4 regions of the Exiguobacterium sp. UBA6309 genome follow, and region 1 is predicted to be linked to each of the others. Evidence: riboswitches for the same ligand, from Rfam matches in the RefSeq annotation. Region 1 holds a riboswitch; each other region holds the start of a gene.
What was found. Region 1 has a riboswitch for S-adenosylmethionine ahead of B3M90_RS05965 (LLM class flavin-dependent oxidoreductase). Riboswitches for the same ligand answer to the same signal wherever they lie in the genome.

Region 1 (4,970 bases):
ATGATTTTCGCAGCGCTTGCTCTTTCACGTTATCTTCCTGCTGAACCGATCGCGCGATACGATCTCCTGTTGCTATGGTGTCTTCTCGTCCAAATCGTCTTACTTGTCACGCGTTATGAAACGCTGGAAGAGTTCAAACTGATCTTACTCTTTCACGTGATTGGTCTAGCACTTGAACTGTTCAAAGTGAACGTTGGGTCTTGGAGTTATCCGGAACAGGCTCTAACGAAAGTGGCTGGTGTTCCCTTGTATGCAGGATTCATGTATGCAAGTGTCGCAAGTTATGTCTGTCAAGCGTTCCGAAGATTTCATTTACGCTTCACAGCATTTCCACCGCCTTGGCTTGCGATCAGCGTAGGCAGTCTCGTCTATCTCAACTTCTTCACCCACCATTGGATCTTCGATGCACGCTGGCTATTGATGGTCCTCGTCGTCCTTGTCTTCTATAAGTCATGGGTTCATTTTACGATCGAGCAGACGATCTACCGGATGCCGCTCGTCCTATCCTTTTTACTGATTGCCTTTTTCATTTGGATTGCGGAGAACATCGTGACGTTCTTTAAAGGCTGGGTCTATCCGCATCAGGAAGGAGGCTGGGCAGTCGTTGATCTTGGAAAATTGTCTTCTTGGTTCCTGCTTGTGATCATCACGGTTTTGATCGTCATCGTCGCGAAATACAAGCGTCAGGATCCGGCTGTGGAGATATATCAGCGTACATAGACGAAAAACATGACATTTCGTTTGCGATGAAGCGCTTCGATGTTCAACGTTCGTTCTAACATGTGGACGACAACTTGAGCGTGCTTGGCTCAACCAGCAACGAGACGGGAAATTATTGAAAAAAGAGTGAAACATTAGAAATTTTAAGCCGTAGAGTAAGGTGAGAACTTATTTTTTAAGGAGGACCTTACTCATGTCATCTCAATTAAAAAAAGCAGCGAAGGAGTCGCTCAGGGGTCGTTGGGGATTTGCAGTCCTAGCTTTTCTGCTGTTTAGTATTATTCAGGGTGTTCCTAATTTATTTGGATCGGATATCGATGAGCCGTCTAGTAGTATAGATCTCGTTGTATCATTGGTGTCGATTTTATTGATTCCAGTAGGAGTCGGTTGGACATGGATTGCCATGTCGATTGCTCGTGGCGAAGAAACGAAAGTGACGGATTTGTTTGAGCCATATGGTATGTTCCTGAAAGTGGTGGGGCTGGCCATTGTTCAGTTCATCTTTATCGCGCTCTGGACGTTACTCTTAATCATCCCTGGTATCATCAAGTCATTCTCTTACTTGTTGACGTTCTACATCCTTCGAGATGAACCATCGATCGGTATCCTCGAGGCCATCACGCGTTCACGCCAACTCATGGATGGTCATAAGATGGAAGCATTCTTACTCTTCCTATCATTCATTGGTTGGGCATTACTTGTAATCGTTACACTTGGTCTTGCTGTCTTATGGGTTGGACCATACTTCAGCGTCACGCTTGCCAAATTCTATGATCGTGTTCGTGGTGAACAAGCACCAGAGCCAACATCAGATTTCGTCGCACCATATTAATCCGGAATCCCGACACTACGTCGGGATTTTTCTTTGAAATAAATCCGATAGGAAAAGACGGTTTAATGGTTGCTTTAGTTCAATGAATTCTGTACGATGAATGCAACACATCTTATCTAGAGAAGTCGAGGGACTGGCCCGAAGACACTTCAGCAACCCCGCTATGGCGGAAGGTGCTACTTCCAGGAAGGAATACCTTCTGAAGATAAGAGCGGACAGGACAAGATACCGTCGCTCTTTTCGAACTTCGAAAAGAGCGTTTTTTTATGATAAGGGGGACGATGGAGTGGAGTATGGTTTTTGGTTACCGATTTTTGGGGGATGGTTACGTAACGTCGAGGATGAACAGATGCCAGCAACATTCGATTATGCGAAACAAGTCGCACAAACAGCTGAACGCATCGGCTTCTCGACGACGTTGATTGCGGAATTGAACTTGAACGATATCAAAGGCATCAAGGAACCGAGTCTTGAGGCATGGACAACGGCAGCGGCGATTGCTGCAACAACAGAACGCCTTGAGATCATGACAGCGGTTCGTCCCGGGTTCCATAATCCAGCGACGACGGCGAAGATGGCGGCAAACATCGATCAGTTGAGTGGAGGGCGATTTACGCTCAATGTCGTCTCAGCCTGGTGGGCAGAAGAAGCAAAACAATACAACGGTATTTTTACTGCACATGATGAGCGCTATGCCCGGACGGAAGAGTTCGTCACGGTCATGAAAGGACTATGGGCAGATGCGTCACCGTACAGCTTCTTCGGTCATCACTACACGATCGAACAGGCAGAACTCCATCCGAAACCCGTCCAGCGTCCGGGGATTAAGCTCTACGCTGGTGGAGAGAGTGAAGCCGGAAAACGGACGATCGTCGAACATTGTGATGCCTACGTCATGCATGGAGGCACTGTTGAAGAAGTAGCTCATAAAATTAATGATATGAAAGTACGCCGGGAAGCGACGGGACACGCACCGCTTGAGAGCTTCGGTCTTGCTGCCTACATCATTTGTCGGGATACGGAAGAAGAAGCGCTTCTTGAGTGGCAACGCATCACGGACGTTAAGGAAGACAGCGCCGGTTATGCCGGTTATCAAGATTTCATCAGTAAATCGCAACTCGAACAACAGGTCGAACGAAATGATTATTCCGTCTCGAACCGTGGTCTGCGACCGAACTTGATCGGAACACCAGAACAGATTGCCGAACGGATTCTAGCGTTCGAAGCCGTTGGTGTCACGTTGCTCTTGTTACAATTCTCACCACAACTTGAAGAAATGGAACGCTTTGCCCGTGACGTAATGCCACTGGTCGAAGCGAAACGAAAGGTAGGTCAACAATCATGACAAAAATTCATATTCTCCACGAAAACCAAGAATGGACGGATCATCTCATCAAACGTCTCGAAGAACTCAAGTTGCCGTACGAGCAGTGGCACTTAAATGAAGGAATCGTACCGTTAGATGAACTGCCGCCAGAAGGTGTCTTTTACAGTCGTATGAGTGCGTCTTCGCATACGCGGGGGCATCGTTACGCGCCGGAGTTGACGGAAGGGGTCCTCGCTTGGTTAGAAGAGCATGACCGGACCGTCTTTAACGGAACGCGTGCGCTTCGTCTTGAAGTCAGCAAAGTCAATCAATACACGGCGTTGCGGAAGGCTGGGATTCGTGTACCGAAGACGACGGCTGCCGTCGGACGCGATCAAATCGTACAAGCAGCAAAAGAGATCGGTGTTTCGTCATTCATCACGAAACACAACCGTGCCGGGAAAGGTCTCGGCGTCCAGTTATTCCATTCGATTGAAGCACTTGAAGCTTACCTCGATGGTCCGACATTCGACGAACCAGTCGATGGCATCACATTGATTCAAGAGTATATCCAAGCACCAGAACCGTACATCACGCGCTGTGAATTCGTAGGTGGAAAGTTCGTCTACGCGGTTCGAGTCGATACATCAGAAGGTTTTGAGCTTTGCCCAGCGGATGCATGTGTGATCGACGACTTGTTCTGCCCAGTTGGTGAAGAAGCGCCACAAACGCCGATGAAGTTCCAAATCGTTGAAGGCTTCGATGACCCGATCATCCAAAAGTATGAAGCATTCCTCCAAGCGAACCAAATCGCGGTCGCAGGCATCGAGTTCATTAAGGATGCGTCAGGTACGATCTATACGTATGACGTCAATACGAATACGAATTACAATTCGGATGCTGAGGCAGCTGCAGGACGCTACGGTATGCTCGAACTGGCCAAGTTCCTCGGAACAGCACTTGAAACAAGTACAGTAAAATAAGAATCGGCTTCCGCCCTGTCACCGGACGTTACAAGACCGGATGATGGGGTATTTCTATAGAAAGAAGGGGGCGGATCTATGATTACGTGGAGAGAAGAACGACAGCTCGACATCCTGATTGAGGAAGCATGGCACTTGTTTGATCACACGCGATTGCAGCGTTTGATTCCAAACGTCGTCCAGCACGAGGTGATTGAACGAAAACCGGGTGTCGTCGGTTCGACGTATCGTCAAACATACATGCAGGGTAATCGACTCGAAACCTATATCGTGACCGATTTAGCCTATACGAACGAGCCTGACTTCAAGCAAAATACGATTGGATTCACATTGGCTAAAATATTCAAGATCGAGATGACGTTTACGCTCAAACCACTTGGACACGATCGTTGTCTGTTGATTTATACAGGAAAAAATGAAGGAGTGAACTTCGTTGGGAAAAGTCTCTTGTCACTCGGTGGCGAACGAGAAAACGAGAAAATTGTTCAAGGCTTGTTGCAACGTGTCGAAGAAGAGGCAGCGAAACAAAAGAAGAACAATGCATGAAAAAACGGATTCCCGCACTGGGGAATCCGTTTTTTCATATCTTATCGATTCGTATACGATTTATGATCACTCGGTAAAACGGATAGGCAGTCGACACCTTGATAACGTTCTCGTTTTCTATCGCTGGATCGAGCGATTTTGGATTATCAAAATGCTTAGTTACCGACTACTATTTTTAAGTATAAATACGGTTATTAAATTTTCATTTAATCCAAAGATTATATCGTTACGATAGTAGACGCAAACGAGAAATCTGTGAATCATTTTGCATCTCATTCAGTGGTCGAAACCGAACAGCTCGTAATTCTTGTTGATTAAGCGATAGTTCAGGATCGATCCCGAGTCGAGGTCCAGGACTATCTAAGGCACGGCGAACGAGAAAACATGTCTCTGTTCCTTGATCCATTGAAATCTCGTAAAGTTTCCGTTCGACCGTGACGTGAAGATGCGTTTCTTCTAACACTTCTCGCATGATGGCTTGCTCTTTTGTTTCACCATTCGCGACACCTCCGCCGGGTAACGTCCAAAATGTCCGGGAAGGGGTATGTAATTCGACCATTAGGATCTGTTGCTCTTCAATCAA
Region 2 (4,970 bases), on a different contig from region 1:
ACGTATAGTTGAATAAAAACTCGAAGGCTTCGAGGTGTTTCTTTGCTTCAAAGGCGGTCGGTGCCCAGACCGTGATTCCGTGATTGCGAATCAGGACGGCACCGCTGTCCGCTGTGACATATGGCGCAAAAGCAGCAGCGAGTGTCGGGATGTCCGCGTGATTCGGAATGATCGGCACCGTGACCGTCGCATCTTCTTCCCAGTGACCGAGTGCCTTGATGATTTCTTGACCGGAGAAGGTGATACTTCCTTGATCGCCATATAACTCCGAAATCACATTGTTCGCAATCGTATGGACATGCAGGGAACATCCGGCGTTCGTTCGGTTGAACACTTCGACATGGAGCAATGTCTCAGCAGAAGGACGCCCGGATTGCTCACCGATCAATTGACCGGTCGCATCGACATGAACGAAGTCGTCAGGAGTCGTCTGCCGTTTATCTTTTCCGCTTGCCGTCACAAGGAATTCAACCGGGACACCGGATGTCCGGATGGCGAGATTGCCACTCGTACCAGGGAACCAATCGCGCGCCGCAAGCTCTTGTTTGATGGCGCGTAGCTCTTCATACCGTCGCATGAATGTCATGTTGTCACCTCCGCTCGTGTTAAATCATGAACGATATCGTGGAACGTCTCAAACGGTGTATAGGCGATATCGTTCTCTTCACACAACGTGATCAGATAATCACGGGCATAGACACGATCCGCTTGTTTTGCGAGTTCGAAGTCCGTCACCGAGTCGCCGATGACGATGATGACGTCACCGTCTTTACGTAGTGTCCGGGCAACGGACGTTTTACAACAGCCGCACCCGTTCGTGCAATGGGTATCGCAGGCGTTTGGCCAATCGATATGGACGAATGGACCACTAAAATCAGCGACGCTACAGTAAATCTGTTCTTGGTCGAGGAATGGCGCTAAGATTGGTTCGACGAAAAAGTCCATTCCACCGCTGACGATCGAAAAATCGATGCCTTGACGACGACTGTACTGCAGTAACTCCGAAAATCCGTCGCGAATGACTGCACGCTCCAACAAAAAGTCAAGATAGGCTGTTTTTCCGTCAGACGGCAGAAGTGCGAACATTTGCCCGACACCACTCTGAATCGATAACGTCCGGTCGAGTACACCGCGTTTTAACGGTTCGAAGTCACTCGCTGGCGCAAATGCCTGCATGAGTGCGATGATGTTATCCTGTGTCGTCACCGTCCCGTCGAAGTCACAAAGAATCCGTACGGTCATGACTTGATCCCCCAAGCGTCGAGGGCAATTCGTAATTCTTCATGACGCGATGCTGCCGTCGATAGGGATTCATTTGCGAGTGCCGCATCGAGTGCCTGACGGAAAGCAATGACACCAGCCGCAGCACCTTGCGGATGACCATGTACGCCGCCGCCGGCGTTGATGACGGAATCGATCCCGAAGTCTCGTACGAGTTGAGCGACGAGTCCAGGATGAATACCGGCTGAAGGAACCGGGAAGATTGATTTCGTCTGACCGAGACGGGTCGCTTCGACCGCGATACCACGGGCGACATCCTTTGGCAAAGCGACATTGCCGTAAGGAGACGGGAATAGCGTCAAGTCTGCTCCAGCAGCGCGCGGTAATGTGCCGAGTAAGACAGGAGCTGCGACTCCGTGATTCGGGCTAGCGATCAACGCACCGCTATATGCCGGATGATTGAAAATCGGAACGTTGATTTCCGGATCACTTGCCAGTTCGCGTAAGACGTCGAGTCCGTATGTGAAGGTATTCAGCAAGAAAGCAGTCGCTCCAGCATCAATCAATCGCTTGGCTTGATCCTTGAGCGTAAAGACAGGACCGCTGAGTGTGATCGCATATAACGCACGTTTACCGGTCCGTTGGAAGTGAGCATCGATGACCTCACGTCCGATCCGTGCCCGGTCAATCGTTGGTGTCAATGGATTGTCGTATAGGATCTCATCGTCTTTGACGAGATCGATCCCACCAGCGAGTTGTCCTTCGAGTTGATCACGAAGGAACGATAAATCGCGTCCGATGACTCCTTTGAAGATGCTCATTAATAGTGGGCGATCTTCGACACCGATCAAGGAACGGACCCCTTCGATCCCGAACTTTGCACCTGGAAAGTCCGACGTAAATGTATCGGGTAGTAGCAATTCCGTTAATTTGATTTCACCGTCGAGTGAGAGTTTCCCGAAGACGGTCGTCAGAATCGCAGAAAAGTCGCGCGATACGTTATGTTCCGGGTAACGAATCGTGATATATCCTTTGCCATCGCGCTCTTCGGTATGTACGACTTCCCCTTTGAACGAGGCAAGTTGTTGTTGTTCGAGATGATTCAGTTCCGTCCAAGAACCGACTGTCAGACCAAGCGCGAGTTGTTCAGCGCGCTGCTCGAGTCGATCACGGGCAGTCAATTGATAAGTAGCAGTGATATAAGCCATGTCTTTCCTCCTTCAACAAAAAAATGGTCTCTCGTCAGCGACAAGAGACCATGAATGATTCGAACGTGGACTCTTATCTGTCAGCTTAGTAGCTGCAAGAATTAGCACCGTGCCAAAAGGTCGGTTGCTGCGACATCGTAGGGCTTGTCCCTCCGTCTGCTCTTGATAAGAATTGGATGAAATTGTGAAATCTAATTGCAATTTTTACATGAGAATCGCCACTTGTCAAACTATTTTTAGAAAATTTATTTTTTTGAAAATACTCTTTCTATAGATGACTTAAAAATGATATCCGTTTCTGCTTGATTTCGATTTGACAGCGAGGAAGTCGATTGCGTAAGATTCAAATCAATATCACACACGACAACTACATACGACTCTTATCGCGAGTTGGCAGAGGGAATTGGCCCGATGACGCCGCAGCAACCGACCACTGGGCACGGTGCTACATCCAACAGACGTTTCGTCTGAGAGATAAGAGGACGCAGTGACTTTTCTGCGCCTCTTTTCGATGACGAAAAGAGGCGCTTTTTCGTGTATCACATAGGGGGAAACTGAGATGACATATAAAGCATTCACAGAACAGGACGCGATTGATTGTGTTCGGACATTAGGACTGATCGGCGATGGAGCCGTCGAAGCAGAAGAGATTGGCGACGGGAACCTCAACCTCGTCTTTCGGATTCGAGAAGGCGAACATCGCTTGATTTTAAAACAAGCATTACCATATGCGAAGGTCGTCGGGGAGAGCTGGCCGTTATCGCTCGAACGAGCGTGGATCGAGCAATCCGCACTCCGTGAATTCGCACGGCATGCCGTACCGTTCGTGCCACGTGTTTTTCATGCTAGTCATGAAGAGGCATATACGGTCATGGAAGATCTTTCACATCTGACGATCGTTCGAAGTGGTTTACTCGCAGGTGAACAGTATCCGTTGCTTGCGGAACATATCGGTTCTTATCTCGCTCGGACGTTATTCCATACATCGGACTTTGCGCTTGGTCCGGTTGAAAAGAAACGTGTCGCCCGAACGTACTACAATCCAGACTTGTGCGACATCACGGAAAAATTAATCTTCACGGATCCGTTTCATGACGCGGAGACGAACGAGATTGAAGCCGGACTCGAAGAAGAGGTGGCACGTCTATGGGCAGACGATGAGTTGAAACGCGAAGTCGCAAAACTCGAAGCGCTCTTCATCACGAAAGGAGATGCATTGCTGCACGGCGATCTACATACAGGAAGCATCTTCGCCTCGGCGACGGAAACGAAAGTCATCGACCCTGAATTCGCCTTTTATGGTCCATTCGGATTCGATGTCGGGCAGTTCATTGCGCATCTATTCTTCGCGGCATATCCGGATTACCCTACACGACGTGGCGCCCGAATCAAGGATATCGATACGTTCTGGCTGACGTTTGCTTCAACGTTCCGTGCATTATGGGAACGGGAAGCCGTCGAACCATTCCGGGCATCGGGGCTCGTCGACGATGTACTGAGCACGATCTTGCAGGATGCCCTTGGCTTTGCCGGTTGCGAATTGATTCGGCGGACGATCGGCCTTGCACCGGTCGCTGATTTAGAATCAATCGATTCAACGACGGAACGCTTAGAGCGGAAACGTCACGCTCTTCGTCTAGGAGCGGCGTTAATCAAACGCCGTACAGAATGCCGGACATTCGATGATTTACGAAACTTTGACGTAACGGAGGAACTGAGCCGATGACTACATTCGTTCAAAGTATCCGTTACGAAGATCGTGTCTTGACGATTCTCGATCAGACACGTCTACCGCAAGAAGAGCACTATGAAGTCATTGCTGATCTCGCGCAAGCGGTTGAGGCGATTAAACAACTACGTGTCCGGGGCGCACCTGCGATCAGCTTATTCGGTGGATTCGTGCTCGTTCAAGAAGCGTACCGCTTTGAAGCAGAGCTACCGGTCTACAAGCAAGCCTTGCTTGAGACATCGGCGACGTTACTCGCGACACGACCGACGGCCGTCAACTTGCGAAATGTCCTCGATCAATTGAATCCAATCATTCAAGACGGGACGTCGGTAGAAGTGATTCGCGAACGGTTGGAAAAACGGACGGTCGCCTTATACGACCAGGATGCGCAGACGTCACGTCAAATCGGGATTCATGCACTGGAATTGTTCCAGTCAGGCGACCGGATCCTAACGATTTGTAATGCTGGATCGATTGCGACCGCTGCTTATGGAACGGCACTTGCGCCGTTCTACATCGCAAAAGAACGCGGCATCGAATTATCCGTTTTTGCGAGTGAGACGCGACCGTTACTGCAGGGAGCACGATTGACGACATGGGAGCTGCAACGTGCCGGCATCGATGTCACGTTAATTACGGACAACATGGTCGCCCATACGCTGAAAGAAAAACAGATCGATGCGATCATCGTCGGTGCCGACCGCATTACACGAAACGGAGATACGGCGAATAAGATCGGGACGTTCCAATTGGCACTGCTCGCGCAAGCTTTTGGTATTCCGTTTTACGTCGCAGCACCGCTCTCGACGTTC
Region 3 (4,970 bases), on a different contig from region 1:
CCGTCATCCCAATCTCTTCTCCTTGATACACGTATGGAATGCCAGGTAATGTATGCAACATCAAACCGAGTAGTTTCGCACTCTCGACTCGGTATCGTTCACTGCCGAAGCGGGTCACTTGTCGCGTATGATCGTGGTTGTTGAGAAACTGTGAATTGACACCTAATGGGTATAAGACGTCATACCATCGTTTCTGAATTTCCTTGAATCGTAAAAGGTCCATTGCCTCCATGTCGTCCGCGATTTCGAAGTGAAACAGCGTTCGAAGTTCTTCACGTTCTTCACTGACATATAACAGACCGTCTTCTGGACCGACGAACGGAATCTCACCGACCGTGAACAAATCTTTCCCGGCAAGGACGTTCGCATGCATTTCCTGAAGGAAGTCGTGCACACCTGGTTGATTCCCGAGATACGATAGATTAAACGGATTGACGACATCCTCAAGCGAACGTTTTTTGATCAAGTTGATGACGTCCATCCGGAAACCGTCAATCCCTTGAGCGATCCACCAGTTCATCATGTCGTAGATCGCTTGCCGGACAGCCGGTTGTTCCCAGTTTAAGTCCGGTTGTTCTTTCGCAAAGGAATGGAAATAATATTGTTCGCGCTCTTCACTCCACGTCCACGGGCTCGGCGCAAAGTAAGACCGCCAATTGTTCGGGGGCGTCTCTTTCGTTCCATCTTTCCAGATGTACCAATCATCCTTGTCGTGGATTCGGTCCCGCGACTGACGGAACCAGTCATGCTGGTCACTCGTATGATTGACGACCAAATCAAGAATTATCTTTAAGCCGCGTGCATGAGCCGCTGTGATCAACTCTTGTAGATCGCCCATCGTCCCCGCCTTGTCCATGATCGTGTAATAATCGGCAATATCATAGCCATTATCGATGTCTGGAGAACGGTAACATGGATTTAACCAGACGATATCGACACCAAGCGATGCGATGTAATCTAGCTTGTCGATGACACCTCGCAAATCACCGATGCCGTCCCCATTCGAATCCTTAAAACTGCGCCAATAGACTTGATAGACGACTGCTTCTTTCCAGCTAGCTCGCTTCATCTCCTCACTCCTCTCCCTACTCTCTATTCCCGCTCCACATATCTGTACCTGTTTATTGGACGATTTTTTTGAATTTCAAAAAAGTTCTTTTCTTTTGACTGAATATTCGTTATCCTTGACGACAATACTACGAAGGAGGCACACATCCATGAAACATTTCGCTCCATCCATCGCCATCGATCGGCTTCCTGCTCCCGTTTTCGCTGAACTTGCGAACCGGATCGGTGCTGTGAAAGCTGCCGGACATGATGTCATTACCCTTGGTCAAGGAACACCCGATCAAACGACGCCCGTACATATTCTCGACGCCTTGAAACAGGCGATCGATGAGCCAACAAACCTTCAATATCCACCATTTCGTGGACATGATTTTCTAAAGCAAGCCGTCGCGAGCTTTTATGCGAACGAATTCGGCGTCACGATCGATCCGGCAACCGAGGTCGCAATTCTTCTCGGTAGTAAAGCCGGAATCGTCGCCTTACCACAAACGATCGTCAATCCTGGAGAAGGTGTCATCGTCCCGGATCCGGGGTACCCGGATTACCTGTCTGGAGCAGCACTTGCTGGTGCTTACCCGATTACACTTCCATTGCTTGAGAAAAATAACTTCCTGCCGGATTACGATTTACTTGATACGACAGATGTCGAGCGCGCCCGGATGTTGTTCTTCAATTACCCGAGTAATCCGACAGGTGCGACAGCGACAGCAGAAGCCTTCGAACAGACCGTTGCCTTCGCGGATGCCCATGATATTTGTGTCGTCCATGATTTAGCCTACGGCGGCATCAGCTTTGATGGTCCCACACGAAGCTTCTTGCAGACGGAAGGGGCGAAGGAGGTCGGAATCGAGTTGTTCTCACTCTCGAAACGCTTCAACATGTCTGGCTTCCGAATCGCTTTCGCGATCGGAAATCCGTCCGTCATCTCAAGCATCGAGACGTATCAGGAACATCTCTACGTCAGTGCCTTCACACCGATCCAACATGCAGCGACCGTTGCCCTGACGAGTGACCAAACATGTGTCCGTGAGTTAAGTAGCTTATACGAAACACGACGTAATGCCTTGTTCGCTAAACTCGATGCAATCGGTTGGAGCGGACCACGACCGGGCGGTTCCTTCTTCGTCTGGCTTCCGGTGCCTGAAGGATACACGTCCCAAAGCTTCACGGATCATCTGCTTGACGAAGCACACGTCGCCGTTACCCCTGGATCATTCTTCGGCGAATACGGCGAAGGCTACGTACGGATCAGCTTAATTGCTGACGTCGAACGGCTAGAGGAGGCCGTCGACCGAATTGGAACGCTCAACCTGTTCCGGACACCTGTTGCAGAATAATTCTGAAAAAACATTTGACAGATGGGAATCATTTCCGTTAAAGTAAATCCCAACAGCATAACTACTTATCGAGAGCGACCGAGGGATTAGGCCCAACGACGTCCGGCAACCACCTATCAGGAACGGTGCCACATCCTACAGAATGGATTCATTCTGAGAGATAAGTTACGAAATCTTACACTTTCGTCGCTTTTTCTGGTTGCTCTGCTACTAGGAAAAAGCGACTTTTTTTGTATGAGGAGATGAGCAGATGATTGAATTCAAACAGATTACGAAACGGTTCGTCCGAGACCGGACCCCGATTTTTGCATTACGAGATGTCGATTTGACGATTCAAAAAGGAGAAATCTTTGGGATCATCGGTGAATCCGGTGCCGGTAAGAGTACGTTGCTTCGTCTGATCAACGGTCTCGAGCATCCGACACAAGGAACGGTAAAGGTCGACGGTGTCTCGCTCGGCGGGATGTCAAAAGCAGATTTGCGTCAACTTCGCTTGCGGACAGGAATGATCTTTCAGCATTTCCAATTGATCCAGTCGCGTAATGTCGCAGATAACATTGCTTTTGCACTGAAGGCTGCCGGCGTCAAACGAGCAGATTTTCCGGAACGGATCCGTGAACTCGTCTCGCTCGTCGGACTCGAAGGATTCGAGACGAACTTCCCGAGTCAGTTGAGCGGCGGACAGAAACAGCGCGTCGGGATTGCCCGGGCACTCGCGAATGATCCAACCGTCTTGTTATGTGACGAAGCGACCTCTGCCCTTGATCCGGTCACGACGCTGCAGATTTTAGATTTGTTGAAAGATTTGAATGAACGACTCGGATTGACGATCGTCCTCATCACGCATGAGATCGATGTCGTCAAACAGATTTGCCATCGTGTCGCGGTCATGTCTCAAGGGGAAGTCGTCGAAGTTGCCTCTACATACGATTTGTTCAGTCAAGCCAAACATCCGGTGACACAACATTACGTCGACACGGCACTCCAGATCGAGCTACCGGAACGCATCTTGCAAGCGACACCGGGAAAGATCATCCGCCTACAGTTCACGGGCGAGAAGACCGGTGAAAGTACGTTGTCGGAAGCCATCCGTCGATACGATATCTCGGTCAGCATCCTGCACGGAAAAGTCGATTACATCCAAGACGTCGCTTTTGGTGTCCTAATCGTCAGCTTGACGGGATCCTCCGATCAAATCGCACCTGCCCTCGACTGGCTCGCGACGGAACTTCATACACTCGAGGTGATTCAGGATGTGGCTTGATCGTATTCAAACGATGTTACCTGAGCTCTTGAAGGCGCTCGGTGAGACGGCGTGGATGGTCGGAATTTCACTTGCCTTCGCATTGGTCGTCGGAATTCCGCTCGGGATTCTCTTGTTCGTCACCGACCGCGGATTATTTTTTCAAAACCTTGCCGTCCGCCGTGTTCTTGACTTCGTCGTCAACATCGTCCGGTCCTTGCCGTTCATCATCTTGCTTGTTGCCCTCATTCCATTAACGAAATTTTTGCTTGATAATACGATTGGTCCAACAGCAGCATCCGTCAGCCTCAGTGTCGCAGCGATTCCGTTTCTCGCACGACTCGTCGAAACATCACTGCGTGAGATTCCACCTGGTTTGATCGAAGCAGCGGAAGCGTGCGGTGCGAAACCATTACGGATCATCGTCAGTATCCTTTTACCAGAAGCACTCCCTGGCATCATTCAGGGCATCACGCTAACGACGATCAGTTTGATCGGCTTCTCGGCGATGGCTGGGATCGTCGGCGGCGGAGGTGTCGGTGACCTCGCGATCCGCTTCGGCTATTATCGCTATGATAATCTCATCATGATCGTGACGATCGTCGTCCTCATCGTCATCGTCCAGAGCATTCAAGCACTTGGGAATCAACTGGCGCGAAAAACAGATAAACGCTAATCATACATACAAAGGGAGAGTGGAATCATGAAAAAACGATACGCCTTTTTAGCAACAGCCTTACTCGGTGCAGGAGTCCTCGCAGGATGTGGAGACAGCAGCGCTGATGAAAAAGACAAGACGATCAAGATCGGGGCGACAAGCGGTCCTTATAGCGATATGGTCAAACAAGCGATTCAACCACAACTTGAAAAGAAAGGCTACAAAGTCGAAATCGTCGAGTTCAGTGATTATATCCAACCGAACATCGCGCTCGGTAGCGGCAATATCGACGCTAACTTATTCCAACACTCGATTTACCTGAAGACATTCTCTAAAGAAAAAAATCTCGACCTAAAAGGACTCATCACCGTTCCGACGGCACCGATGGGACTATATAGTAAGACGGCGAAGACACTTGACGACGTCAAGACGGGCGCTGAAGTCGCGACGCCGAATGATCCGACGAACCAAGCGCGGGCGTTGAACCTCTTGGCAGAACAAGGCTGGATCGAACTGAAGCCAGATGTCGATCCACTGACCGTCTCAGAGAAAGATATCGTCAAAAATCCGAAGAAACTCGTCATCAAGCCGCTTGAAGCAGCGCAACTGCCACGTGCCATCGAAAGCGTTGATGTCTCAGCAGTTCCAGGGAACTTCGCGCTTG
Region 4 (4,970 bases), on a different contig from region 1:
ATAAAAACAAGCCAAGTTCACACGAGGCAGTTTTTTTCGTTCCTCGTCATGTACGACGATCTCTTCTTCGATTTCCCGGTACTGCGCATACGTCAGTTCACCGATGCGAACGGTATCTTCCGTACTTTGACCAAACGGCAACGTACCGAGTGGCGCATCGGGACGGAAACGATCAAACGCACTCGCGAAGACTTGTTTGACACCTCCGAGTTGTTTCGACGGATGCCAATCAAACAATGGTGAAACGAATGCAAGACTTGCGACTGGTAGTTCATATTCTTGCAATAGACGATTGACGACGAGTGCGCCCATGCTACAGGCGATGATATGAATCGGTAGCTTTCGTTTTCCTGCTTCGCGTAATGCTTCTTTTAACAGTTGACCGTGCTCTTCAAACGAAATGCGACGTGGTGCGTCGACGAGTAACACTTCATACTCTCTTTCGAGTACTCGAATCAAAGCTTCACTCGGACGGGCACGCAGTTGTAACGGATAGACTAATACGATGATTCCTGTTGGTTGTTCAACCACAAACTCACCTCTTCACTTCATAATTCCTTTTCACGATACCTTATTTCAAACGCAAACGAAACCGTCCCGAGACGGATTTCACGAGGCAACATGGCGAAGACGAACGACTGATTCCGCTTGCCCAAACACTTCTTCCGTCATCTCACTAAGTTCTTCAAAACCAAATGAGGTCAGGAATTGACGCGCTTTATAGTTACGTGCTTCCACGTAGACTTCGAGTGGGACGGCTCCTTGTCGTTCGAGTTCACGAATCAGACGTCTTCCGATTCCGTTTTGCTGATATTCCGGCAGGACGTAAAGCCGAATGATCTCCCATGTTCCTTCGACATCAACAGCATGAATGAAACCGACGATTTCCTCGTCGATGATTCCGACATAAAAATACTCTCCCCGTGCTTCTTCCGCTGTCAGGATCGCACGAACGACTTCTTCTTGCGGATACGCCTCCTGCACGAAATGCGCTTTCGAACGTTCGGAATAGATTTCTTCATACGTATCCATCCAAGATGTGATAGCAATGTCATGAATACGTCCTGCATCAGCTGGAATAGCTTCGCGTATTTCCATAATCGGAACCCCCCTTTATACTCATACAAATCGACTCATGTACTTTTACCCTTTTCTAGAAAAAACATTCGTTTCCTGCAAAGTTCCGCGGAAACAAAAAAGCCCGAAAACCCAAGTAGGATTTCCGGACTTTTTGATTATGCGAAACGTTTTGCTTGTTCTTCAAGAACTGCTGCTTTATCTGTTTGCTCCCATGGAAGCTCAACATCTGTACGACCGAAGTGACCGTATGCAGCTGTTTGACGATAGATCGGACGACGGAGATCAAGCATGTTGATGATTCCAGCCGGACGAAGATCGAAGTTTTCAGCAACCAATTCGACGAGTTGTGTTTCAGGAAGTTTTCCTGTGCCGAATGTATCAACCGCGATTGATACTGGGTGTGCGACACCGATTGCGTAAGCGAGTTGAACTTCTGCTTTGTCTGCAAGACCTGCAGCAACGAGGTTCTTCGCGACGTAACGTGCTGCGTATGCAGCTGAACGGTCGACTTTTGTTGGATCTTTACCTGAGAATGCTCCACCGCCGTGGCGTGCGTATCCACCATACGTATCAACGATGATCTTACGACCAGTCAATCCAGCATCTCCTTGTGGTCCGCCAATGACGAAACGACCAGTTGGGTTGATGAAGAATTTCGTTGCTGCGTCGATGTATTCAGCCGGGATGACTGGTGTGATGACGTGTTCTTTTAAATCAGCTTGGATTTGCTCAAGCGTAACTTCTTCCGCATGTTGTGTCGAGATGACGATCGTATCGACACGAACCGGCTCGTTGTTCTCGTTGTATTCGACCGTGACTTGTGTTTTTCCGTCCGGACGAAGGTAGTCGAGTTGACCGTTTTTACGCACTTCTGCCAAACGGCGTGCGAGACGGTGCGAAAGCGAAATTGGAAGTGGCATGAGTTCTGGTGTTTCTTTCGTTGCGTAACCGAACATAAGACCTTGGTCTCCTGCACCGATTGCATCGATTTCTGCATCAGACATGCTACCTTCACGTGCTTCAAGCGCTTGGTCGACACCAAGAGCGATATCTGCTGATTGCTCATCGATCGATGTCAATACAGCACATGTATCCGCATCGAAACCGTATTTCGCGCGTGTGTAGCCGATTTCACGAATCGTTTCACGAACGACTTTTGGAATGTCGACGTAAGTGGATGTCGTGATCTCACCTGCAACGAGAACGAGACCTGTTGTAACAGAAGTTTCTGCCGCAACACGTGCGTTTGGATCCGCTGCAAGAATCGCATCGAGGATTGAATCCGAAATTTGGTCACAGATTTTATCTGGATGACCTTCAGTGACTGACTCCGACGTGAATAGTCGGCGATTAAGGTTTGTCATGTATGACCCTCCCAAAAAAGAATTTGACGGTGTACTCATTTCCCCTAGTTGAGTGGGACGGTAAAATGAAAAAAACCTTTCCAAGTCCAAAAAATGGTCAGGGAAAGGTTGTGCGTTCTTCCTTTACCCTCTTATCGTTCGAAGTGTTTACTTCGCTTCAGGAGAGCACCTTTTCCCTCATTAATATATGAATTAATGTAGGACGGTTGCCGGGTTTCTTCGGGCCTTGTTCCCTCCACCTGCTCAGAATAAGAGTATCCGTTACGAATTACATGATATAAAGTTGTACCTACTCTGTCAAGCAAGGTTTCAAATTCTAGTCGAAACTTTTTAAAAGAGATGTTAAACTATTAATGCTGAAAGCGTTTCCAGATAAATAGAAATCAGCACCAGAAAATGATTGCGCTCTCTTTAGTATGTCATATATAATAAATGTGTCATACTAAATTCAGTGAGCCAAAACCAACGTAGGGGAAAGGTGGGGTCAGGATGCCGATGACGGTCCTGAATATCGAAGAACTACTCAAGAAAGAGCATGTGTTCAAACAACTATCTGTTGCTGAACTTGTCGAACATGCGATTCGAAACGAAGAAGGTGTCCTTACTGAGAACGGCGCACTATCTGTAGAAACGGGGAAATTTACAGGTCGTTCACCAAAAGATAAGTTCATCGTCCGTGATTCTTCCTGCGAGTCTCACATTGATTGGGGTCATGTTAACCAACCGATGGATGGAGACAAATTTGAACAATTGTTACAAAAGGTTCTTCGTTACATGAACGAAGCCGATCAGCTCTACTACACAGAAGCTGCTGCTGGGGCAGATACGCACTTCACCCTTCCGGTTCGTGTGCTCACACAATACGCTTGGCATAACCTGTTTGCCAAACAACTCTTTTTACGCGAGTATCCTGAAGTGGCTGCCTTCGAACCGTTCACGGTCGTCTACGCGCCACATTTCAAAGCAGATCCTACCGTTGACGGAACGAATTCCGAGACATTCATCGCCATGTCGTTTGAACACCGGATCGTCTTGATCGGCGGAACCGAATATGCGGGCGAAATCAAAAAATCGATTTTTTCCGTCATGAACTACCTCTTACCACAAGAAAATGTCCTTTCGATGCACTGTTCAGCAAACGTCGGACACGAAGGCGACGTCGCCTTGTTCTTCGGTCTATCCGGTACTGGTAAGACCACCCTGTCAGCAGACGATAGCCGTCAATTGATCGGTGACGATGAGCATGGTTGGTCGCATGACGGCGTCTTCAACATTGAAGGTGGATGTTATGCGAAGACGGTCAATCTGTCACGCGAAAAAGAACCGCAAATTTTTGATGCGATCCGTTTCGGAACTGTCCTTGAAAACGTCGTGCTCGATGAATCTCGTCATCCTGATTACGATGACACATCGTTGACTGAAAATACACGTGCTGCTTATCCGATCACAGCGATCGATAACATCGCTGTCCCATCACGGGCTGGTCATCCGAAGACGATTGTCTTCTTGACGGCTGATGCGTATGGCGTCTTGCCTCCGATCAGTAAGTTGACGAAAGAACAAGCGATGTATCATTTCCTATCAGGTTATACATCAAAACTTGCTGGAACAGAGCGTGGTATCACGGAACCGGAAGCAACGTTCTCGACATGCTTCGGTTCACCGTTTCTTCCACTGATACCTGAAAAGTATGCGACGATGCTCGGAGAACTGATTGATCGTCACGGTGTGACCGTTTATCTCGTCAACACAGGCTGGACAGGCGGTGCTTACGGGACAGGTAGTCGAATGAAGCTATCGTATACACGGACGATGGTCAACGCTGCCGTCAACGGAACACTTGCAACGATTCCAACAGAAGAGCACCCAATTTTCGGACTTCATATGCCACTTGAAGTTCCTGGTGTTCCAAGTGAATTACTCAATCCGGTACGCGTCTGGTCAAATCCTGACGAATACAACACACAAGCGCGTTCGCTTGCTGAGAAATTCCAACATAATTTCCTTCGTTTCGAAAGTGCGACGGATGCGATCAAGTCAGCAGGTCCATGTCTATAAAAAAAGAGCCTCAGGGCTCTTTTTTTTTATAGAATGGCATCTGTCTCTTCTTGAAGATGCATCTCTTTTTGCATAAGCCACTCCTGACTTTCCGTCAGTAACGCATATGCTCGCGGAAGTGATACACCTAACCGTTGACTGAGCAATTCGAACTGTTCGAAATCACCGCGATCTGCGCTGATCGCAAGCACTAGACAATCCCGGAACGGATGGTCTTTTCCTTGGAGGACAATCTTCAAGGATTCCTCGATTGGCAATTGATCGATGATGTCGTCAATATCAACGGACAATAACGCATCGATATGCGATAACAAGCCGATCATATAGGCACTCTCTTGTTGCAGCGTCCTTGTTTCTGTTGCAAACAACTCACAGAGCTTTGCGCAATGTAAGGAAGATCGCAGCAACTCATTCGACCATTCATAAGGACTTGCGAGCTTCATTTCACGTAAGACAATCAACGAAATC

Region 2: another riboswitch for S-adenosylmethionine. It lies ahead of mtnK (S-methyl-5-thioribose kinase); the one in region 1 lies ahead of B3M90_RS05965 (LLM class flavin-dependent oxidoreductase).
Region 3: another riboswitch for S-adenosylmethionine. It lies ahead of B3M90_RS13540 (methionine ABC transporter ATP-binding protein); the one in region 1 lies ahead of B3M90_RS05965 (LLM class flavin-dependent oxidoreductase).
Region 4: another riboswitch for S-adenosylmethionine. It lies ahead of metK (methionine adenosyltransferase); the one in region 1 lies ahead of B3M90_RS05965 (LLM class flavin-dependent oxidoreductase).

Annotation. Positions count from the first base shown of each region.
Region 1 covers NZ_DJTL01000020.1:94,101-99,070, forward strand. The annotation lists gene B3M90_RS05955 (DUF817 domain-containing protein) at 1-720, shown strand, start outside; gene B3M90_RS05960 (DUF975 family protein) at 914-1,552, shown strand; SAM riboswitch class I at 1,662-1,764, shown strand; gene B3M90_RS05965 (LLM class flavin-dependent oxidoreductase) at 1,839-2,897, shown strand; gene B3M90_RS05970 (ATP-grasp domain-containing protein) at 2,894-3,841, shown strand; gene B3M90_RS05975 (hypothetical protein) at 3,920-4,387, shown strand; gene B3M90_RS05980 (NUDIX domain-containing protein) at 4,614-4,970, opposite strand, start outside.
Region 2 covers NZ_DJTL01000012.1:14,066-19,035, reverse strand. The annotation lists gene B3M90_RS03365 (methylthioribulose 1-phosphate dehydratase) at 1-586, opposite strand, end outside; gene B3M90_RS03360 (2-hydroxy-3-keto-5-methylthiopentenyl-1-phosphate phosphatase) at 583-1,242, opposite strand; gene B3M90_RS03355 (2,3-diketo-5-methylthiopentyl-1-phosphate enolase) at 1,239-2,429, opposite strand; SAM riboswitch class I at 2,500-2,601, opposite strand; SAM riboswitch class I at 2,807-2,910, shown strand; gene mtnK (S-methyl-5-thioribose kinase) at 2,989-4,155, shown strand; gene mtnA (S-methyl-5-thioribose-1-phosphate isomerase) at 4,152-4,970, shown strand, end outside.
Region 3 covers NZ_DJTL01000038.1:67,173-72,142, forward strand. The annotation lists gene B3M90_RS13530 (alpha-glucosidase) at 1-1,069, opposite strand, end outside; gene B3M90_RS13535 (aminotransferase class I/II-fold pyridoxal phosphate-dependent enzyme) at 1,218-2,405, shown strand; SAM riboswitch class I at 2,468-2,572, shown strand; gene B3M90_RS13540 (methionine ABC transporter ATP-binding protein) at 2,656-3,669, shown strand; gene B3M90_RS13545 (methionine ABC transporter permease) at 3,659-4,324, shown strand; gene B3M90_RS13550 (MetQ/NlpA family ABC transporter substrate-binding protein) at 4,352-4,970, shown strand, end outside.
Region 4 covers NZ_DJTL01000025.1:251,431-256,400, forward strand. The annotation lists gene B3M90_RS07735 (serine aminopeptidase domain-containing protein) at 1-531, opposite strand, end outside; gene B3M90_RS07740 (GNAT family N-acetyltransferase) at 610-1,098, opposite strand; gene metK (methionine adenosyltransferase) at 1,236-2,444, opposite strand; SAM riboswitch class I at 2,573-2,699, opposite strand; gene pckA (phosphoenolpyruvate carboxykinase (ATP)) at 2,934-4,502, shown strand; gene B3M90_RS07755 (EAL and HDOD domain-containing protein) at 4,529-4,970, opposite strand, start outside.